DNA from 2 places in the Absicoccus intestinalis genome. Region 1 is predicted to be linked to the other one. Evidence: predicted binding sites of a transcription regulator. Region 1 holds the regulator's gene; the other holds the start of a gene.

Region 1 (7,597 bases):
AGCTATGGTCGTGCCAAAGAAAAAGTCTTGGATGATATTAACTTTACGGCACATCAAGGGGATACTATTGCCCTGATTGGTAGTACCGGATCCGGAAAATCAACCTTGGTCAACTTGATTCCCCGTTTCTATGACGTAACTGAAGGATCTATATTAATGGATGATGTTGATATTCGCAATATCGATTTGAAGACTTTGCGTGATCGTATTGGTTTTGTCCCACAAAAATCGGTGTTATTTTCCGGCACGATCGCATCGAATTTGCGGTTTGGTAAAAAAGATGCATCCGAATCGGAATTGTGGGATGCCATCGATATGGCACAAGCGGAAGATTTTGTGCGTGAAAAAGAGCAAGGCATTTCTTCTCATATTTCACAAGGAGGTTCCAATGTTTCAGGTGGACAAAAACAACGATTGGCTATTGCTCGTGCCATCGTCAAGCATCCTGAATTTTTAGTGTTTGATGATAGTTTCAGTGCACTGGATTTTGCGACGGATGCCCGTTTACGAAAAGCATTGAAAGAAAAAGCAGCCGATGTCACAACGATTATCGTGGCCCAACGAATCAGTACGATCATGCATGCCGATCAGATTTTAGTTTTGGATCATGGCAAAGTGGTCGGACAAGGTAGTCATGAAGAATTGATGGCAACATGTGATGTGTATCAACAAATCGCACAATCGCAATTATCACAGGAGGAATTGGCATATGAGTGATCGTCAACCAAGACAGAACCATGGTCCAGGTCGTGGCCGTGTCGTTGAAAAACCAAAAGATTTTCGAAAATCATTCGCGGCATTGGCTCACTATATGATGCGTTATAAATTTCGCTTGTTGGTGATGGTGATTTGTGCCATATTAGGAACGATTTTTACCATTGTAGGACCCAAGATATTGGGACAAGCCACGACGGAATTATTCAATGGCTTGGTTCGCAAAGTACAAGGAAAAGGGGGTATCCACTTTGATACGATCGCGGCTATTTTGATTCGTGTCATGATCCTATATGCGGTGAGTGCCTTATTCTCTTTTATTCAAGGCATTGTGATGGCGGGCATTGCGAATGATGTCGGTTATAATTTACGAAAAGATATTTCAACCAAGATTAATCGGATGCCATTGAAATATTTTGAAAGCCGTCCTTATGGTGAAGTACTATCTCGCATCACCAATGATGTGGATACGCTTCAACAAGGCATCAACCAAAGTATCACCCAATTGATCACAAGTGTCACGACCATTATCGGCGTTGTCATCATGATGTTGTCAATCAATGGATGGATGACCTTGGCAGCACTTTGTATCTTACCGGTATCCATCGTGATCGTTGCTTTTGTGATGCATCATTCCCAACGGTATTTCCGTGACCAACAAAATTATTTGGGTGATGTCAATGGCCAAGTGGAAGAAGTGTTTGCTGGACAAAATGTGATCAAAGCATACAATCAAGAAGAAGAAGTCTTACAGACGTTTAAACAGGCCAATGATTCTTTGTATGAAAGTGCTTGGAAAAGTCAGTTTTTCTCAGGCATGATGATGCCAATGATGCAATTTATCGGTAATGTAGGCTATGTCATCATTGCGATATTGGGTGGTTTTTTAGTCATTCAAAAAGCCATTGAAGTAGGGGATATCCAATCGTTCTTCCAATATATCCGTAACTTTACGCAGCCGATCCAACAAATTGCGCAAATCATGAATATGTTACAATCCAGTACCGCAGCCAGTGAGCGGGTCTTTGAATTCTTACAGGAAGAAGAAGAACCACAAACCGTAGAAGATCCAACCGATCCAACCCATTTAGATGGGCAAGTGACATTTGATCATGTACGATTTGGGTATGATCCGGATCAAGTCATCATTCATGATTTTTCCGCAAAAGTTATGAATGGCCAAAAAATTGCGATTGTTGGGCCAACCGGAGCCGGAAAGACAACCCTGGTCAAGTTGTTGATGCGATTCTATGATGTCAATAGTGGAAGCATTTCCATTGATGGACATGATATTCGTACATTTGATCGCAATGGCTTGCGTTCCTTGTTGGGCATGGTCCTTCAAGATACATGGTTATTCCATGGCACGATCATGGAAAATATTCGTTATGGTCGTTTGGATGCCACGGATGAAGAAGTCATGGCCGCGGCCAAAGCCGCTCATGCCGATGAATTCATCATGCAACAGCCGGATGGCTATCAAACCGTATTGGATGAAGAGTCCAGCAATATCTCACAAGGACAGAAACAATTGTTGACCATTGCGCGGGCAATATTGGCTGATCATAAGATCTTGATCTTGGATGAAGCCACTTCCAGTGTGGATACACGAACGGAGGGATTGATCCAAAAAGCGATGGACCATTTGATGGAAGGTCGAACGAGTTTTGTGATTGCACATCGTCTATCTACGATCAAAGATGCCGATACGATCTTGGTCATCAATAATGGAGATATCGTTGAACAAGGAAATCATGAAGAGTTGTTGAAAAAGAATGGTTTCTATGCGAAATTGTACAATAGTCAATTTGAACAAGTGACATAAAGAGGGAAAATCATTCTCTCTTTTTTTTATCAACTTTTTAGCACTTTTTAGTTGACGGTGCTAATTATTGTGATATACTGTTAGCAGACGTGGAATAAGAGTGCTAGAAAGGAGTCCCTTCATGGAGTTGACACAACGACAAAAAGTTATATTTAAAACCATTGTTGAAGAGTTTACTCGATGTGCAGAACCCATTGGTTCGAAGACGTTGATGGAGCTACTGGATTTTCCTGTTTCTTCAGCCACCATTCGAAATGAAATGGCTAAATTGGAGAAATATGGATTATTGGAAAAGACCCATACTTCAAGTGGTCGAGTTCCTTCACAATTGGGATATCGATATTATGTCGAGCATTTGATGGTCACGGATCTGGATATGCCAACGAAAGTGTCCCTCCAACAAGTATTTTCGGAAAGACAATTTTCATTGGATGAAATGGTTCAGAAAAGTTGTGATGTCCTTAGCGACATGACCAATCTTACGAGTATCGTATTGGGACCGGATAGTTCGCAACAAACCTTACAAAATGTGCAATTGATTCCCATCAATGCACGAAGTGCAGTGGCGATCATCGTGACGGATACGGGTCATATTGAAAATAAGATGTTTCAATTTGATGAAGATGTTTCCGTTAATGATATGAAAACCTGTTGCGATATCTTCAATGACCAATTAAAAGATACGCCCATCAATCAAGTGATATCGAAAATGGAAGAAATCAAGCCATTGATGAGTGCTAAAATTGTTCGAAGTGAAGTTTTATTTGAAGCTTTTGTGACTGCGTTTATGAAATTTGCGACGGAGAAAGTTGCGGTATCTGGTCGAAGCAACATGTTGTATCAACCAGAATTTAGTGATATTTCAAAATTGAAGCAATTGATGAAAATTTTGGAAAATAGTGATCTGTTTCAGAAATGGACGGATCAAGAAGGAAATATTGCCATTCATGTAGGTGAGCGAAATGAAGTCTTACAGATTGGCGATGTCTCGGTGGTATCCACCAAATTTCATGTGAAGAATGACGAAGAGGGGCAACTGATGGTCGTGGGACCCAATCGAATGCAATATTCGAAAGTGGTTGCGCTAATGGATTATATGAGCGATGTAATTGAAGATGTGTTTACGGAAGGAGGCTTTTCCGATGGATCAGGAAACGAAAAAGACAAATGACGAAGAGGTCAAAGCGGAAGATGTCAAATCACCGAAAGATACGAAAGAGCAAGTAGAAAAGAAATCGGTCAAAGACAAAGTAAAAGAAAAGATCAACAAGGTGGATCCAAGAGATGAAAAGATCAAAGAATTGGAAGCTGCGTTGAAACAAGCAAAAAATGATCGTGCTCGTGCGTATGCGGATGCGGAAAATATGAAAAAGCGTCTACAAAAAGAAGCGGATAATGCGAAGAAATATCGTTTTCAACAAGCTGGTTTAGAGCTATTACCAATTGTGGACAATATGGGAATGGCCATCAAGGTGGATTCAGAAAATGAAGAACTTACAAACTATGTAAAGGGATTCGAAATGATCTACCAGCAGTTGCAGCGTGTGTTGGAAAACGAAGGCGTGAAAGAAATTGATGCCGAAGGAAAACCATTTGATCACAATACCATGCAGGCTTTGATGCAAGAAAAGAAAGAAGATACCGAGCCAGGTATGGTCATTGAAGTGATGCAAAAGGGTTATATGTTAAAAGATCGCATTTTGCGACCTGCACTTGTGAAAGTAAGCGAATAAAGGAGGAATTGATTATGTCGAAAATTATTGGTATTGACTTAGGTACAACAAATAGTTGTGTTGCAGTAATGGAAGGTAAAGAGCCAAAAGTAATTCCAAACCCTGAAGGTAATCGGACAACGCCAAGTGTTGTTGCTTTTAAGGATGGCGAAAAGATCATTGGTGATGCGGCTAAGCGTCAAGCTGTCACAAATAAAAATACGATTTCTTCCATCAAACGTTTGATGGGTACAAGCCAGAAAGTCGAAGCGGAAGGAAAGAAATATACACCAGAAGAAATTTCTGCAATGATCCTGCAATATTTGAAAGGATATGCCGAAGATTATTTAGGTGAAAAAGTAACAGAAGCTGTTATTACCGTTCCTGCTTACTTTAATGATGCGCAACGTCAAGCAACAAAAGATGCTGGTAAAATTGCTGGTTTGGATGTAAAACGTATCATCAACGAACCAACAGCTGCTGCATTGGCTTATGGTATTGATAAAACAGATAAAGAACAAAAAGTATTGATCTATGACTTAGGTGGAGGTACATTTGATGTTTCCATCTTGGATCTAGCCGATGGTACATTTGAAGTATTGTCTACCAATGGGGATACCCATCTGGGTGGAGATGATTTTGATAACGTTTTGGTAGATTGGATGGCTGAAGATTTCAAGAAACAAAATGGTATTGATTTGAAGAACGATCCAATGGCTTTACAACGTTTAAAAGAAGCTGCTGAAAAAGCTAAGAAAGATTTGTCTGGTGTCATGCAGACACAAATTTCATTGCCATTTATCTCTGCAGGTCCTGCTGGTCCATTGCATTTGGATATGACGTTGACACGTGCACGTTTTGATGAAATGACAAAGTTTTTGGTTGATCGTACGATGCAACCAATCCGTAATGCATTGAATGATGCCAATATGAGCCCTAGTGACTTGGATCAAGTTTTGTTAGTTGGTGGTTCGACTCGTATCCCAGCGGTACAAGAAGCCGTTGCTCGTGAATTAGGTAAACAACCAAACCACAGTGTCAACCCAGATGAAGCTGTTGCGATTGGTGCTTCCATTCAAGGTGGTGTCTTAAGTGGTGATGTCAAAGATGTCTTGTTGTTGGATGTTACCCCATTGTCTTTAGGTATTGAAACAATGGGTGGTGTAATGACCGTATTGATTCCACGTAATACAACCATTCCAACGAGTAAGTCACAAATCTTCTCTACAGCTACCGATAACCAACCTGCCGTTGATATCCGTGTCTTACAAGGTGAAAGACCAATGGCCAACGACAACAAAGAATTAGGTAAATTCCAGTTGACCGGAATTGCGCCAGCTCGTCGTGGTGTGCCTCAAATTGAAGTTACCTTCGATATCGACTCCAATGGTATCGTAAATGTCAGTGCCAAAGATAAAGCTACAGGCAAGGAACAAAATATCACGATCCAGAACTCTTCTCGTTTGAGTGATGAAGAAATCGATCGTATGGTTCGTGAAGCCGAAGACAACAAAGAGGCGGATGAAAAACGTAAAGAAGAAATTGATTTACGTAACCGTGCAGAAGGTTTGATCGCACAGATCGATGCAACGTTGGAAGACAACAAAGATAAGATCGATGCAAAGCAAGCCGATGAAGTAAAGAAAATGCGCGATGACTTGCAAAAATCATTAGATGAGAATAATATGGACGATGTCCGTACAAAATTGGATGCATTGGAAAAAGCAGCACAAGCAGCCAGTGCCTCTATGTATGAACAAGCCGGTCAGCCACAATCCAATGATTCAAATCATAACACCAATGATGATGTTGTTGATGGCGAATACACGGAAAAGAACTAGTTTTTTAAGAGTTCCACAATTGTGGAACTCTATGCGTCTACAAAGAAAGGGATGATGTCTCATGGCAGATGAAAAAAGAGACTATTATGAAGTGCTCGGCGTTTCGAGAGATGCAACACCGGATCAAATTAAAAAGGCCTATCGTAAATTGGCTATGAAATATCATCCGGATGTGAATAAAGCGCCTGATGCAGAAGAAAAATTTAAGGAAATCAATGAAGCCTATGAAGTCTTAAGTGATGAAAAGAAACGTGCACAATATGATCAATTTGGTCATGCAGGTGTCGATGGTCAATTTGGTCAAGGATTCTCTGGTGGTTATAGTGATTTTGGCGATTTAAATGATATTTTTGGTTCTTTCTTTGGTGGTGGTTTTGGTGGTTTTGGTCAATCCTCACGTCGACAAGCCAATACACCACGTCAAGGAAATGATCGCGTCATGCAGATGAGCATTGATTTTATGGATGCGATCTTTGGCAAGACCGAAACCATTTCGCTTGAAGTGGATGAGCCTTGTAGCCATTGTCATGGAACAGGTGCCGAAAGTCCTTCGGATGTACAAACCTGTCCACACTGTCATGGTACCGGATATGTCATGACCCAACAAAGAAGTATGTTTGGTGTCATCCAGCAACAAACGGTTTGTCCAGAATGTCATGGTACTGGTAAGAAAGTAACGCATGCTTGTCATCAGTGTCATGGTAAGGGTTATGAGCATAAGCGTCAAAAATTGGATATCAAGATTCCACAAGGTATTCAATCCGGTCAACAGATTCGTATTGCCGGTAAAGGAGAACGTGGTGTAAATGGTGGACCAAATGGTGATTTATATATTGAGATCCATGTAAAACCACATTCAACCTTTAAACGACAGGGCGATGATATTTATATCACTGTACCGGTCAGTGCCATTGATGTGACCATTGGTACGAAGATCCAAGTGCCTACGGTGTATGGCGATGTTGAATTAAAGATTCCCGAGGGAACCCAGCCCAATACGAAATTCCGTCTAAAAGGCAAAGGTGTAAAATCTCGTCGTGGAAGTACGGGCGATGAATATGTAGAAGTCAAAGTTGAAATTCCAAAGCGAGTATCCAAACGAGATCGGGAATTGTATGAAAAAATTCGCGATGGACAGTCGGAATCGCCGTTCGAACGTTTTAAGCGTGCTTTTAAGTAGAACAGTGCCAAACACTGTTCTTTTTTTAAATTCGTTGTAGAATAGTACTAAACGACAAAAGGAGCCAAAAAACTATGCCTATTAATATTCCAAATGAATTGCCGGCAAAGGAAATATTAGAAAGTGAAAAGATATTTGCGATTGATGATGAGAATGCACGTCGTCAACGTATTCGACCTTTGCGTGTAGTTATTTTAAATCTCATGCCTAAAAAAATTGAGACCGAGACCCAAATTTTGCGACTCTTAAGTAAGTCACCTTTGCAGCTGGATATTGATCTGATGAAAGTTTCGAGTCATGAATCAAAGAATACGAGCAAAGATCA
Region 2 (7,597 bases), on a different contig from region 1:
TTTTAAAGACGAAATATACCCAGGATTATCCAGAAATTCAGATGCCGAATTATGAAATTCAAAATCTACCGGAAGAACAAACCAGTGATAATGTGGTGGCTTATTATGTAGAACCACCCTTTGATAGTAATGATACCAATCGAATTCGTTTCAATGCGGTAGACTATGGTGGCGATGTTACTTCATTGGATACGTATATGACCTTTGCCCATGAAGGCATTCCCGGTCATATGTATCAAGCCAACTACAACCATCAACACTTGACCTATCCCATTCAACATTGTTTTTCGGAAATTGCCTTTACTGAAGGCTTTGCGATGTTGGCAGAAGAACAAGCGCTTGGCTATTTAGATGATCAGTTAGTCAGCAGTGATGCCAAAGACATGCAGATCATCAATGATAAATTTTCTTATTATTTACCAGCTACTTTTGACTTGATGATCCATCTTCGTAAATTATCCAAATCAGAATTCGTTGATCAAATGAAAGATATGTATGACGAAGATACATTAAAAGATATGTATGATAGCTTCTGTTATGAGCCTTGTATGTATTTACCCTATGCCTATGGATGGTATCAATTGGATAGTCTAAGAGACAAAGTAAAAAAAGCATTGGGTGATTCCTATGATAATATAGAATTTATTGATACGTTATTAAAATATGGCGTGATCAATTTTGATATCATTCGTAAGAATGTCAATACCTATATTGCTCAAAAAACAGGCACCGAATCCTAAGATTCGATGCCCTTTTTTATCGATGTGCATCCATAAAGGCGATAATTCCTGCAACAACTTCTTCTTGAATATCCTTATAGTTATGGATCTCATGACGATAACCTGGATATAATTTGGTCGTAACATCATGGCCTGTATCGATCAGCCAATTGGATACTTGATAAACGCCGCTACCATACTGACCAACAGGATCTTGATCACCGGCAATATTATAAATAGGTAAGCTTGTTGGCACTTTCTTTGCCCAATCCACACTGGAAATGTAATCCATCATTTGGGCAAAATATAAGAAAGCTCGATTGGTGGTTGGTTTGGTGAACGCATCAAATGGATCATTGGCATGATCATATTGTACATTTGGATCAGAACAAATCCATTCATTGCCTAATTTCACACCTTCTTTACAACGGCCAAACATCCAACCCATTAAGGCATTGGCTGCTTCTGGATCGGATTCATTGCCTTTATGTTCGGCCACATCTTGTTCCAATATCTGCATCCCTTTTTTAAGATCCGGCCAGACACCGGTCGTTCCACAAATGGTTGCTCCGGCTAAATCATCACCATATTTTGACATGTAGTCACGAACTATGAAAGATCCCATGCTATGTCCAAACAGGAAATACGGAAGATCTGGGAATTTTTCAACGACAAGATCATGTAGACTGTGTTCATCTTCCATCATGGTGTGGAATCCTTTGTCACCCCAATCACCCCAACTATTATGATTGACAATAGCAGTCTTACCATGTCCTACATGATCATCGGCAGCAACAATATAGTCTGCATCCAAATATTGCACGATCATCTTCAAATAACGACGGGAATGTTCCCCAAAGCCATGAACCAATTGCACAATGCCTTTGGGCTTGGCAGCAGGCACATAGATCCAACCTTGCACTTGATCACGCTGATTATAAGACAAAAATTCTACTTCATACAACATACACACATGCACCTCCTCGTATGATATGAATATACTTGACGTGCATATTATACCGCTTACATTTTAAAATCAAATGTACATTTTATTTTGTTTGTCCAACGTTACTTTTTTTCGATCTCGATTAAATAGGGCGCATCATGATTCATCATTTGAACTTTACATACATCGCAACTCGTCAATGTGGATACATAATTTTCAATGGCTTTCTGTTCTTGATTGGCTTGTTTATGCGCATAAAAAACCAAGGCCATTCGTCCTTTTTCACGCAACAATTGGATTCCTTTTTGTACGGCTTCTAGGCTTGTATCCGGTAAAGTCGTAATTTCTGGATTGCCATGGGGACAATAGCCAAAATTAAAAAGGATGGCATCCACTGGTTCATGGATGATATCCATATGTTCATGTCCTTTGTGGTATACAAACAATCGCGGATTCGAAATTGCTTTTTCTGTCTTTTCAATCACATCTTCTTGAATCTCAAACGCATAGACTTTTTTTACCTTTTGCGCTAAAAAATATTGTGCATCTTTGCCATTGCCTAAGGTCGCATCAATACAAATGGCTTGTGGGTGCAAAACTTTTTTCAAAAAGTCATGTGATCTTTCCACCATGGATCTCATCGTAGGTGCAATGCTTCCTTATAGAGCATATAGTTTTCTTCGTCATAGCACACAAAGGTCACATCGATATGTCGTGTGGCCTTGTATTGCGTATACATCCGCTGCACTGTTCGTGTTGCGATCTGACAAGCTTCTTTTTTGGGATAGCCATAAATCCCCGTTGAAATACAAGGAAAAGCCAAGGTTAAATGATCCATGTGATTTTTTGTCATGAAATCATAGGCCAGCACCATGCTGTTCCAATATGCAGCTTCTAAATATTCTTTGTCTTTAGGAGATCCAGAAAAGATTGGTCCTACCGCATGGATCACTGCTTTACAAGGCAGTTCGTACGCATGGGTCATTTTGGCTTGTCCAGTACGACACCCACCTAATTTCCAACATTCGGCAGCTAACGCTTTTCCAGCCGCTTGATGGATAGCTCCGCAAACACCACCACCCGGTGCCAATTGTTCATTGGCGGCATTGACGATCACATCAAAATCCAAACGGGTAATATCTCCTTTTAATACATGCATCATAGTTCATCATTCTTTCCATTTGCCATACGTTCCATACGTTGGCCTACTTTATGAGCAGAAATGGATACATCATGAAATTGTTTTTGTAGCGTATCCAATGTTTTTTCCGCCTTTTCACTTCTTAAACATAGTCGATTGATGTCTTCCTGTAAAGAAAGAATCGCAGATTCCATTTCTTCCATGTGACTTGCACGGTAAAAATCACGCGTACTGGCTAATAATGTATAGATTACCCCAATCAATGTCGTGGGGGATGTCAATAAAACATGCCTTTGTAGGGCATAGTTTAATACATCAACTTGTTTGGCACAGATAAATTGATAGATGGCTTCACTAGGCAAAAATAAGATGGCCTGATCCACGGTTTCATACGTAATATATTTATCGGCAATATCATCGATATGTTTCTTCATATCTCGCATAAATAAATGATCTTGTTTCGATATATAGTTTTCCATGGGAAACTTTGAATCGATACATAATACCTTTTGCGTATCTGGAAGATGTAAGATGGCATCAGCAATTTTTCCATTTTTTAGATGATACTGCATCGTATAGATTTCGGGATTGGATCCGGCATACATTTCCAACAAAGCATCCAGCTGATATTCACCCCAATTGCCTCGCGCCTTGGTGTTGGTCATGATCCGATTGATCGAATCCAATCGGGCATCCATCGCATCCATCGTTTGAAAAGATACACTTTGTTCACTACGTAAATTTTGAATTTGTTGGAGAATATGGTCAAATTGATGCGAAATATCTTGTGTATGGGTTGCACTTTCCTGACTTTTCATCATCATTTGAAGACTGTTGGTTTGTTGGTTCTTTAATTGCAAGATCAATACGATCAAAGCACACAAAACCAAGATCAATAAAAGTAAGATTCCTATTTCCATGCTGGCCTCGATTCTATATACAATAATAAATCTTCTTTGTGATTCTTTTCGGGATGGTCAAACGCATATTCCAAACAAGCTTGTAACGCATCCGCAATTTGTTTACCTGAAAGTGGCGTATTTTCCAAAATGTCTTTGCCATGGATGGCAAGATGTGCCAGATCCATTGGTCGATCACAAGTTTCGTAGCCTATTTCCAAGGCTTCTAATTGTTTGATCGTTTGTTGTCCATAGGCCGAATGAGCCATGATATCACAATGCTTCACAATGAATAATTGTCGGATCCAGGCATCGCTCCAATGTTTTTGTATTCGAAATTTGCGAATGAAAGCCAATGGATCTTTCATCTTTTCATCATGATAATAAACCAAGGCAGGAATGATTTTTTGTTGGGCATTGGTCATCTTCAGATCTTTACATATACGACAGGCAATTTCTGCACCGATGGCTGGATGGCCTTTAAAATGATCAATTCCATTTTTATTGGTATGACAAGCTGGTTTTCCTAGATCATGAAACAACAAGGTCCATGCCAATGTTTCATCAAATGGATCCAATAGCTTGATTGCTCTTAAAATATGGTGCAGAACATTTGTATCGTGATAAGGGGTTTGTTGGAGACATGTTCTGCACGATTCTAATTCTGGCATCCAATGTGACAATAATAATGTCATATTCTCAATTTCATAGGGATTGGCAGCTAAAATTTCTAAAATTTCATGGCGAACTCGTTCCACCGATACATATTGAATATCCTTGTGCAATTGTTGGATGGCTTTTTTGGTTTGTGTTTCGATTTGAAAATGAAATCGTGCGGCAAATCGATGGGCACGCAACATTCGCAAAGCATCTTCATGAAAACGTTCATATGGATTACCAACCGCTCGAATGATGTGTTTTTCTAAATCGGTCTGTCCTCCAAATGGATCGACCAAACCAAGGATAGGATCATAAGCCATGGCATTGATCGTAAAATCACGACGGGCCAGATCCTCAATCAAATCATTCACAAATGCTACATGATCCGGATGTCGATGATCGGAATACATCGATTCTTGTCGAAATGTCGTCACTTCAACAGGACATTCGCTCATGACCGTAATGGTTCCATGATCGATACCTGTAGGGATGGTTCGTTCAAATAGTGCCTGCACTTGTTCGGGTTTGGCATTGGTCGTCACATCATAATCATGGGGTACTTTATTTAATAAGGAATCTCGTACACAACCACCCACAATATAGGCTTGAAACCCAGCTTGATGGAATGTATCTAGAATTGTTTTTACATAATTTGGACAAAGTATTTTCATTGGCTCCATTATATCATATAGCGTATAATACCCTTTAGCGAGGTTGAAATATGATTACAGAAAAATATACGAAAAAACGAAAATTCTTATGGATAGGGAGCATCCTCTTAGAAATCATCTGGTTGATGCAGTATATATTCTTTTTGGCTCATGGTACCTATCCTTGGTTCGTACACTTTAATTTTATTGTGATTGCAGGTGTATTGGGGGCTATCATCTATTATCTCTATATTCCTGAAAGTTTAAAAGTTGTCAAAGATAAGCTTTCTTATAAAGAATTAGAAGCCATTCTAAAATCGGAAACCTTTCATAAATTGTCTTTTTCACTGATCAAAAGAGCCTACTTGCCTTCCGATATTTGTATATCGAAGCATTGGGTCTATATGGGAAAGGTCTACATTCCCAGAAAAATGATCACGCGATTGAGTGGTCAAGAATCTCGGCACTATACCATTTTTTATGTTCAGACCATCAATGGAAAAGAAATTCGGATTGGTGATGTAGAAACCGAAGAAGCCAAGCGTTTCTTGAAGTCCTTAAAACGGCAGATTCCTGAGATCAAGACCACATCGACGGAGTTGTATGAAAACTTTGGTAAGGTTTTGATTGATGAAAATTATAAAAAGCTTTCATTAGCACAATGGAAGGAAGACTATGCAGGCCTACATGGGTAGGCCTGTTTTTAGCACTTTTAATCTATAACTGCCATAAATTATAAAAATAAACTTTTTAGCACTTTTATATTGACTCTGCTAATTTTTGTGCTATTATACTCGTAGAAAGAAATTGGAGGTGCAGATATATGAGATATTATCCATTGAATCATTTATTTGATGACTTCTTTACCGATGAACCAACTGGTTTATTGAAAACAGACATTCATGAAAAAGATGGAATGTATGAATTGAACATGGCCATTCCCGGTGTAAAAAAAGAAGATATTCAAATTGAATTGAGCAATGGCTATTTGAAAGTCAGTGCAACACGAAAGATCGATCACGATGATTCGAATAGTCGTTATGTTCGTAAAGAACGGTATGAAGGTACTTGTTCAAGAAATTTCTATATTGGCGATGGATATCATCAAGAAGATATCAAAGCTTCTTTCGATAATGGTGAATTAAAAATTACCTTGCCAAAGGAAGTTAAAGAGCCAGAAACAAACAACAAAATGATCACAATTGAATAAGGAGGTATAGATCATGACATATTATCCAGGATTCGGACGTGTATTTGACGATTTCTTTAATGGTGGCTTTACCAACCAAGCCGGTGTATTGAAAACTGATATTGTAGAAAAAGATGGAAACTATGTATTATCCATGGAAGTACCCGGCTACAAGAAAGAAGATATTCAAATTGCATTGAGTGATGGTTATTTGAAAGTAACAGCAACAAAACAAAGCAGTACTGATGATAAAGATGATCAAGGTCGCATTGTTCGTAAAGAACGGTATTCCGGAACACAATCGAGAAGTTTCTATGTAGGTGACAACTATCATCAACAAGATATCAAAGCTTCCTTTGATAATGGTGAATTAACGATTACTTTACCAACGGAAGCCAAAAAGATCGAAGACACGAAACAGTATATCTCTATTGAATAATAGGAAGGTGATATTATGATGTACTATCCAACATTTGATCGTTTATTTGATGATTTCTTTGATACGCAATGGTCTGGTGGCGATGTCATGAAAACAGATATCGTAGAAAAAGACGGCAATATCCAATTCAATATGGAAGTGCCAGGTGTAAACAAAGACAACATCCAAATTGAATTGAATGATGGAGTATTAAATATCACAGCAAGCCGCGACCAGAATCATGATGAAAAAGATGATCATGGTCAATTGATTCGTCAGGAACGCCACTATGGACGTTACAGTCGTAGCTTCTATGTCGGCAACAATGTTAAACAAGAAGATGTTAAGGCCCACTTCGAAAATGGTGAACTTCAAATTACGGTTCCTGACAAACAAGCAGCCATTGAAAATCATGAAACCATTTCGATCGAATAGGCATTCGACCAGCTCGAAAGAGCTGGTTTTTTTATCGTTTATTCGCGAAGTTACAACGTTGCATCGCTATGCCATCATCCATGACTTCAAAGCCAAATCGTTCATAAAAGGAAGCGTTTTTTGATTCTTCGGGCATCCATTCGATATACAAATAATCTTTGTATTTTTCTTTGATCCTTTCGATCATATGCCCCGCAATTCCCTGTCCCTTATAAGCCGGATCGACCAATACATAGTGTATATACGCCAACATTTAACTATCATCCAACACCCGTGCCAATCCAACTAAACGCTCATCATCCCATGCCGTAATGACCGTAGAAGAATGCATCAATGCGTTATATAGTCTTTGTGGATATTGACCCGATATCCAATGAACAGATAAAAATAACTGTTGGACTTGATTTTGAGTAAATCGTTTTTCTTCAGTAAAGTGAATCGTCATGTTATTCCTTCTCTCTAAGTTCATTCTGTTTCAGAATAGAATTTCCTCTCTGTTTTCGCAACCTCATCGATTGGAGTTATGAATTATTCATATTA

The links. The regulator HrcA, encoded in region 1, represses chaperone genes, less so after heat shock. The targets are predictions, from matches to a motif close to TTTTAGCACTNNNNNNNNNNNAGTGCTAAAA.
Positions count from the first base shown of each region.
Region 2: a site for HrcA is predicted at 5,764-5,794, ahead of MOZ64_RS10000 (Hsp20/alpha crystallin family protein). Genes of this name have one in related genera too.

Region 1 covers NZ_JALBUS010000002.1:134,314-141,910, reverse strand. The annotation lists gene MOZ64_RS01925 (ABC transporter ATP-binding protein) at 1-717, shown strand, start outside; gene MOZ64_RS01920 (ABC transporter ATP-binding protein) at 710-2,539, shown strand; gene hrcA (heat-inducible transcriptional repressor HrcA) at 2,661-3,710, shown strand; gene grpE (nucleotide exchange factor GrpE) at 3,682-4,272, shown strand; gene dnaK (molecular chaperone DnaK) at 4,287-6,092, shown strand; gene dnaJ (molecular chaperone DnaJ) at 6,154-7,272, shown strand; gene metA (homoserine O-acetyltransferase MetA) at 7,347-7,597, shown strand, end outside.
Region 2 covers NZ_JALBUS010000019.1:12,057-19,653, forward strand. The annotation lists gene MOZ64_RS09965 (DUF885 family protein) at 1-740, shown strand, start outside; gene MOZ64_RS09970 (alpha/beta fold hydrolase) at 757-1,686, opposite strand; gene mnmM (tRNA 5-(aminomethyl)-2-thiouridylate-methyltransferase MnmM) at 1,788-2,297, opposite strand; gene MOZ64_RS09980 (macro domain-containing protein) at 2,303-2,827, opposite strand; gene rmuC (DNA recombination protein RmuC) at 2,824-3,726, opposite strand; gene MOZ64_RS09990 (CCA tRNA nucleotidyltransferase) at 3,717-5,036, opposite strand; gene MOZ64_RS09995 (hypothetical protein) at 5,087-5,710, shown strand; gene MOZ64_RS10000 (Hsp20/alpha crystallin family protein) at 5,839-6,225, shown strand; gene MOZ64_RS10005 (Hsp20/alpha crystallin family protein) at 6,239-6,643, shown strand; gene MOZ64_RS10010 (Hsp20/alpha crystallin family protein) at 6,659-7,057, shown strand; gene MOZ64_RS10015 (GNAT family N-acetyltransferase) at 7,089-7,310, opposite strand; gene MOZ64_RS10020 (hypothetical protein) at 7,311-7,502, opposite strand.